DNA from 3 places in the Aquipseudomonas campi genome. Region 2 is predicted to be linked to each of the others. Evidence: predicted binding sites of a transcription regulator. Region 2 holds the regulator's gene; each other region holds the start of a gene.
What was found. The regulator sigma-54, encoded in region 2, starts transcription at its own class of promoters, with help from an activator protein. The targets are predictions, from matches to a motif close to ANTGGCATNNANNTTGCTNT.
Positions count from the first base shown of each region.

Region 1: the regulator sigma-54 is predicted to act here: its motif matches at 1,151-1,170, upstream of flgB (flagellar basal body rod protein FlgB).
Region 3: the regulator sigma-54 is predicted to act here: its motif matches at 1,087-1,106, upstream of HNE05_RS12280 (CmpA/NrtA family ABC transporter substrate-binding protein).

Region 1 covers NZ_CP053697.2:1,937,994-1,940,259, forward strand. The annotation lists gene HNE05_RS08945 (chemotaxis protein CheV) at 1-101, shown strand, start outside; gene cheR (protein-glutamate O-methyltransferase CheR) at 146-973, shown strand; gene flgB (flagellar basal body rod protein FlgB) at 1,220-1,627, shown strand; gene flgC (flagellar basal body rod protein FlgC) at 1,642-2,085, shown strand; gene flgD (flagellar hook assembly protein FlgD) at 2,108-2,266, shown strand, end outside.
Region 2 covers NZ_CP053697.2:921,145-923,410, reverse strand. The annotation lists gene lptB (LPS export ABC transporter ATP-binding protein) at 1-177, shown strand, start outside; gene HNE05_RS04145 (RNA polymerase factor sigma-54) at 468-1,964, shown strand; gene hpf (ribosome hibernation-promoting factor, HPF/YfiA family) at 2,164-2,266, shown strand, end outside.
Region 3 covers NZ_CP053697.2:2,632,725-2,634,990, forward strand. The annotation lists gene HNE05_RS12270 (hypothetical protein) at 1-295, opposite strand, end outside; gene HNE05_RS12275 (transcriptional regulator) at 454-768, shown strand; gene HNE05_RS12280 (CmpA/NrtA family ABC transporter substrate-binding protein) at 1,251-2,266, shown strand, end outside.

The sequences.
Region 1 (2,266 bases), 1.0 Mb from region 2:
TGGTCAAGAAGGTGGGGGCGGATGACTTCCTGGCGAAGTTCCGGCCGGATGACCTGGCTTCCCGTGTGGTTGAACGCATCCGTGTCGCAGATGGGGGCTGAGGGCGCTGCCTTCGGTAGTAACTATGTATGGTGAGGCGGCATTAGTGTCTTCAGGCAATTTGGATTTCGAGCAGTTCCGGACCTTCCTGGAGAAGGCGTGCGGTATTTTGCTGGGTAGCAATAAGCAGTACCTGGTTTCCAGCCGTCTCAACAAGCTGATGGAACAGCAAGGCATCAAGACGCTTGGCGAGCTTGTGCAGAAAATGCAGACGCAGCCGCGCGGTGGCCTGCGCGAGCAGGTCGTGGATGCCATGACCACCAACGAAACCCTGTGGTTCCGTGATACCTACCCCTTCGAAGTACTGAAGAACAGGGTCTTGCCGGAGATGATCAAGGCCTCGCCGAACCAGCGTCTGCGCATCTGGTCGGCAGCCTGTTCTTCTGGGCAGGAGCCTTACTCGTTGTCGATGACCATCGATGAGTTCGAGAAGAGCAACCTGGGGCAGCTCAAGGCGGGTGTGCAGATTGTCGCTACCGATCTGTCACCATCGATGCTGACCAACTGCAAGTCGGGTGAATACGACAGTCTGGCAATGGGCCGCGGGTTGTCGCAGGAGCGTCTGCAGCGCTATTTCGACCCTAAAGGTCCGGGACGCTGGGCCATCAAGGCACCGATCAAGAGTCGCGTGGAGTTCCGCCCGCTAAACCTGCTGGAAAGCTATGCGGCACTGGGCAAGTTCGACATCGTGTTCTGCCGCAACGTGCTGATCTACTTCTCCGCCGAGGTGAAGAAGGACATCCTCACGCGCATCCATGCCACGCTGAAGCCAGGGGGCTATCTGTTCCTCGGTGCGTCCGAGGCGTTGAATGCTCTGCCGGATCTGTATCAGATGGTGCAATGCAGTCCGGGGATCATCTACAAGGTGAAATAGCAGCGGAGTGGTAGCGGGAAGCAAGCGGGAGGCCAGTGGCCTCCCGTTTTCGTTTGAGCGGCAAATGATCTGTCCGGGATTGCCGCTTGCCTTGCCCATAGCGGAAAAGCTTTGCCGCTTGCCGCTCTTTTGATTGCCATATTTATTCTAATTTATTGATAAATAAGGGAAATAAATATTGGCATAGCCTTTGCTAAATATCTGGCACGGCACCACCAGATCGCCTAACGGCAAAGGTTCAAGGTCATGAGCATCAGTTTCGACAACGCACTCGGCATCCATGAAAAGGCACTCGGCTTTCGCGCCCAGCGCGCCGAGGTGCTGGCCAACAATATCGCCAACGGCGATACGCCGAACTACCGAGCCCGCGATCTGGACTTCGCCGCCGTGCTGGCTGAGCAGAATGACAAAACCTCGCGCAAGCAGGTCGGTCTCAGCCGTACCGACAGTCAGCACATTTCGGCTGCGGGCATCGAACTGGCCGACCCGGCCTTGCGCTTCCGTACCCCGTTCCACCCGTCCATCGATCAGAACACCGTCGACATGCAGCAGGAGCAAGCCAGCTACGCCGAGAATGCGGTGCAGTTCCAGGCCAGCTTCACCCTGCTCAACAGCAAATTCAAAGGGCTGGTCGGCGCCCTGCGCGGCGAATAAGGGAGATACCTAACATGTCACTTGCCAGTGTCTTCAACATTGCCGGAACCGGCATGAGCGCGCAGAGCACTCGCCTGAACACCATCTCCAGCAACATTGCCAACGCCGAGACGGTGTCTTCCAGCATCAACCAGACCTACCGTGCGCGCCACCCGGTATTCGCCACCATGTTCGAGTCGAGCATGCAGGGCGACCGTGGTTCGCTGTTTGCCGACCAGGACGAAGCAGGGCGCGGCGTGCAGGTGCTGGGCATTGTCGAGGACCAGAGCAGCCTGATGCCGCGCTACGAGCCGAACCATCCGGCAGCCGATGAAAAAGGTTACGTGTACTACCCGAACGTCAACGTGGTCGAGGAGATGGCCGACATGATTTCTGCCAGTCGCGCCTTCCAGACCAACGTGGAAATGATGAATACCGCCAAGCAGATGATGCAGCGCGTACTGACCCTGGGCCAGTAAGCCGCGAACGAGGAGCAAGACCATGAGCGTTAGTGGCGTCAGTTCGGCCCTGGATCAATACCAGATCAAGCAGGACACCACCCAAAACAAGGAGCTTGGCAAGAACGAGTTCCTTAATCTGCTGGTGGCTCAGTTGAATAACCAGAATCCGCTGGAGCCGCAGGGCAACAGCGAGTTCATC
Region 2 (2,266 bases):
AAGGCCAAGGGCATTGGTGTGCTGATCACCGACCACAACGTGCGCGAGACCCTCGATATCTGCGAGACCGCCTACATTGTCAATGACGGCCAACTGATCGCCGAAGGCGATGCCGAGAGCATCCTGGCCAACCAGCTGGTGAAAGAGGTCTACCTCGGGCACGAGTTCCGCCTGTAACAGGCTTTTGAAAAACGTCGGCGAAGCAGCCTAGGCTAGGCGAAGAGCGGCGAAGAGGCGCAGTTTACGAATAGTAAATGAGCACTCTGAACCGGTTTTCAACAACGCCACGGCAACGCAGGTAGTTTTTCAACAGCCTGCTGACGCAGGCGCCGCCGCACTACATGGATGTTGTCAAGCCTAGGCAAAGCCGCCAGATTCAGGCATATAATTTGCTTATTGGCGGCGCCCCGGCGCCCTGTAGTGAATGGCGCACCCGCGCCGGCAAATAAGGTGCAAAGCTTCCTGCCATGAAACCTTCGCTAGTCCTCAAGATGGGCCAGCAGCTGACGATGACACCGCAGCTGCAACAAGCCATTCGTCTACTCCAGCTTTCCACCCTGGACCTGCAACAGGAAATCCAGGAGGCCCTGGAATCCAACCCCATGCTGGAACGCCAGGAAGAAGGCGAAGACTTCGACAACAGCGATCCGCTGGCCGACGGCGAAGAGCAGAACGCCCAGTCCAAACAGCAGCAGGACACCTACCAGGAAACCAACAGCACCCCCGCCGACTCCATCGAGGACGGCGAGTGGAACGAACGCATTCCCAACGAACTGCCGGTCGACACCGCCTGGGAAGACGTCTACCAGACCAGCGCCAGCAGCCTGCCAAGCAACGACGATGACGAGTGGGACTTCACCACCCGCACCTCGGCCGGCGAAAGCCTGCAGACCCACCTGCTGTGGCAGCTCAACCTGGCGCCGATGTCGGACACCGACCGCCTGATCGCCGTGACCCTGATCGACTGCATCAACAATCAGGGCTACCTGGAAGAGTCGCTCGAGGAAATCGTCGAGGCCTTCGACCCGGAAATGGACGTCGAGCTCGACGAAGTCGAAGCCGTGCTACACCGCATCCAGAACTTCGACCCGGCCGGCGTCGGCGCCCGTGACCTGCGCGAATGCCTGCTTCTGCAACTGCGTCAGCTGCCGGCCAGCGCCCCCTGGCTGAGCGAAGCCCAGCGCCTGGTCGGCGACCACCTCGACCTGCTTGGCAGCCGTGACTACAGCCAGCTGATGCGGCGTATGAAGCTCAAGGAAGACGATCTGCGCCAGATCATCGAGCTGATCCAGAGCCTCAATCCACGTCCCGGCTCGCAGATCGAAGCCAGCGAGCCGGAATACGTGATCCCCGACGTCCTGGTACGCAAGCACAACGAGCGCTGGCTGGTGGAGCTGAATCAGGAAGCGGTGCCGCGCCTGCGCGTCAACGCCCAGTACGCCGGCTTCGTCAAACGCGCCGACTCCAGCGCCGACAACACCTTCATGCGCAACCAGCTGCAGGAAGCGCGCTGGTTCATCAAGAGCCTGCAGAGCCGTAACGAGACGCTGATGAAGGTCGCCACGCAGATCGTCGAGCATCAGCGCGGCTTCCTCGAATACGGCGACGAAGCGATGAAACCGCTGGTCCTGCATGACATCGCCGAAGCGGTGGGCATGCACGAATCGACCATCTCGCGCGTTACCACGCAGAAATTCATGCACACCCCGCGTGGCATTTACGAGCTGAAATACTTCTTCTCCAGCCACGTCAGCACCTCTGAAGGTGGCGAATGCTCGTCGACGGCGATCCGTGCCATCATCAAAAAACTGGTCGCAGCGGAAAACGCGAAAAAGCCGTTGAGTGACAGCAAGATCGCTGGTTTACTGGAAGAACAGGGCATTCAGGTAGCCCGTCGCACCGTCGCCAAATACCGCGAATCCCTCGGGATAGCGCCTTCGAGCGAACGCAAGCGGTTGATGTAGCGCGCAGTGTCTGAGGCCTGCGCCAGCGACCGATGTGATGCGGCACTGAGGGAAGGCTTTTGCAAAACTGCATGCGCGCCAGGCGCCCTGCCCCGAGGGGGAAGCACAGGACAGTTCTGCAAAAGCCTTCTCAAGCCAAAGTGTTACGGTGGCAGGCCCGCTAGCCTGTCTCTTACACACGGCAACAAGGAGAAGTGGTATGCAAGTCAACATCAGTGGACACCAACTGGATGTGACCGACGCCCTGCGCGACTACATCGGCGAAAAACTCAGCCGACTGGAGCGCCATTTCGACAAGATCA
Region 3 (2,266 bases), 1.7 Mb from region 2:
CCAGGCGGGTGATCTCGCCGAACTCGTCGCGCTCGGTGAGCCACTGCAACTTGCCGCAGTTGGCCGTCTCGATCACATAGCTGGCAGCAATACTGGAATGCTGGCCGGGCAGCTTGACCACATCCAGTACCCGCCCCGCTTCCGCGACCCGCTTGCCATCGGAAACCAGCACCGCCCAGGCGGCGCCGTCCTCGATCACCAGATAGGCGCCATTGGCCTTGGGCTGTTCCAGTTGTGGCTGCGCGCAGCCGGCCAGCAGGGCCAATAGCAGAAGTGTCATCAGCTTGTGGTGCATATAAGCGGCTCCTCTCTCGGTTGATCCCCTGCGGGGCTGATCGGTAGTGCGTGAGCCCACTATTATCGAATACTGTTTATTTGTACAGTACTTTCTATTACCCTGTCTCCACCGCCCAACCAGCACCGCGCCCAGGTGCATAGCAGAGGATCGCCACCATGCAGGACGTACTGCTGCTGAAGAACAAAGTGAACCAGATGCCACTGGAGAGCGTCCGCGCCATGGTCGAGGAACTGCACCTGGAGGGCCTGGTGACCGGCAGCAAGACGCCGTTCACGCGCGTGCACTTCAACACCTGCTTTGCCGAGATCGAGGCCCTGCTGCAACGCGCCGGCTATCACCGCCAACTGGACGTGGTCGGCTACCAGGGCCAGGCCTATGCCCTGTTCGACCCGGCGCGCTGGGAAGCGGTGGAAGTACTGCGCTGGCTGAAGGACTTTGTCGAGGAAGCGCAGATGCAACCCGCTTCCTGAGGCTGCCGCCTTGGGAGTATTGCCAATGCCCTGAACGGGCAACTGGGTACCTGTGCGCCTGCCCGAACCTGCTGGACGGAAATCGAACCAAAAGGGGCCAGTTCGCTCAAGCCATGCACGCCAATGGCTCAACAAAGTGCAGGGCGCGCGCCTGCCATCCTCATTTTTGTCCTCGGTCACTCGCCCACACACCCGCTATCTCGAATCCGCACAACCTGCTAACAGACTGATTTATAAGCCTTAATACCTCGCATACCAGAGCCTGGAATGGCGCCGTGGCGGCGACCTTTGCCTTTGCCAGGCACTCCTGCCCGCAAACCTGGCAAGCCCCTTGCTTATACCCATCCAAGACCTAACACCCGTCTTCGGATCGCCAACGGCGGTGATCGGGACGAATAGACAAAGACGTCAAAGGCATCCTGCCCATAGGGGGAGGTTTGTCTGCGACGTCTTTTTTCGTTTCTGATACCAGAGGATCCACCATGCACCATTCCACCGTCCGTCGCTCCCTGCTGAAAAAGACCCTGGCCGGCCTCGGCTGCGCCCTGCTGCTGTCGCCACTGAGCCTGCAGATCGCCCACGCCGCCGATCCCGAGAAGGAAGAACTCAAGCTCGGCTTCATCAAGCTGACCGACATGGCACCGCTGGCGATTGCCTACGAGAAAGGCTTTTTCGAAGACGAAGGTCTCTACGTCACCCTGGAAGCCCAGGCCAACTGGAAAGTCCTACTGGATCGGGTAATCACCGGCGAACTGGACGGCGCCCACATGCTGGCCGGCCAACCCCTGGGGGCCACCATTGGGTTCGGCACCAAGGCCGAAGTGGTCACCGCCTTCTCCATGGATCTCAACGGCAACGGCATCACCATGTCCAACGCCGTCTGGGAAGAAATGAAGAAGCACGTGCCGATGGCAGACGGCAAGCCGGTGCACCCGATCAAGGCCGATGCACTGAAACCAGTGATCGAGCAGTACAAGGCCAAGGGCAAGCCCTTCAACCTGGGCATGGTCTTCCCGGTCTCTACCCATAACTATGAGCTGCGCTACTGGCTGGCCGCCGGCGGCATCAATCCCGGTTACTACGCCCCGGCCAAGGGCGACATCACCGGCACCCTCAACGCCGATGCCCTGCTCTCGGTCACCCCGCCGCCGCAAATGCCGGCCACCCTCGAAGCCGGCACCATCAGCGGCTACAGCGTGGGCGAACCGTGGAACCAGGCCGCCGTATTCAAGGGCATCGGCGTGCCGGTGATCACCGATTACGAAATCTGGAAGAACAACCCGGAGAAAGTTCTCGGGGTGTCCAAGGCCTGGGCAGACGCCAACCCGGAAACCCACAAACGCCTGGTCAAGGCGCTGATCCGCGCCGGCATGTGGCTGGATGCAAACGGCAACGCCAACCGCAAGGAAGCCGTGGAAATCCTCTCGCGGCCGGAATACGTCGGCGCCGACGCCAAGGTGATCGCCAACTCGATGACCGGCACCTTCGAGTACGAGAA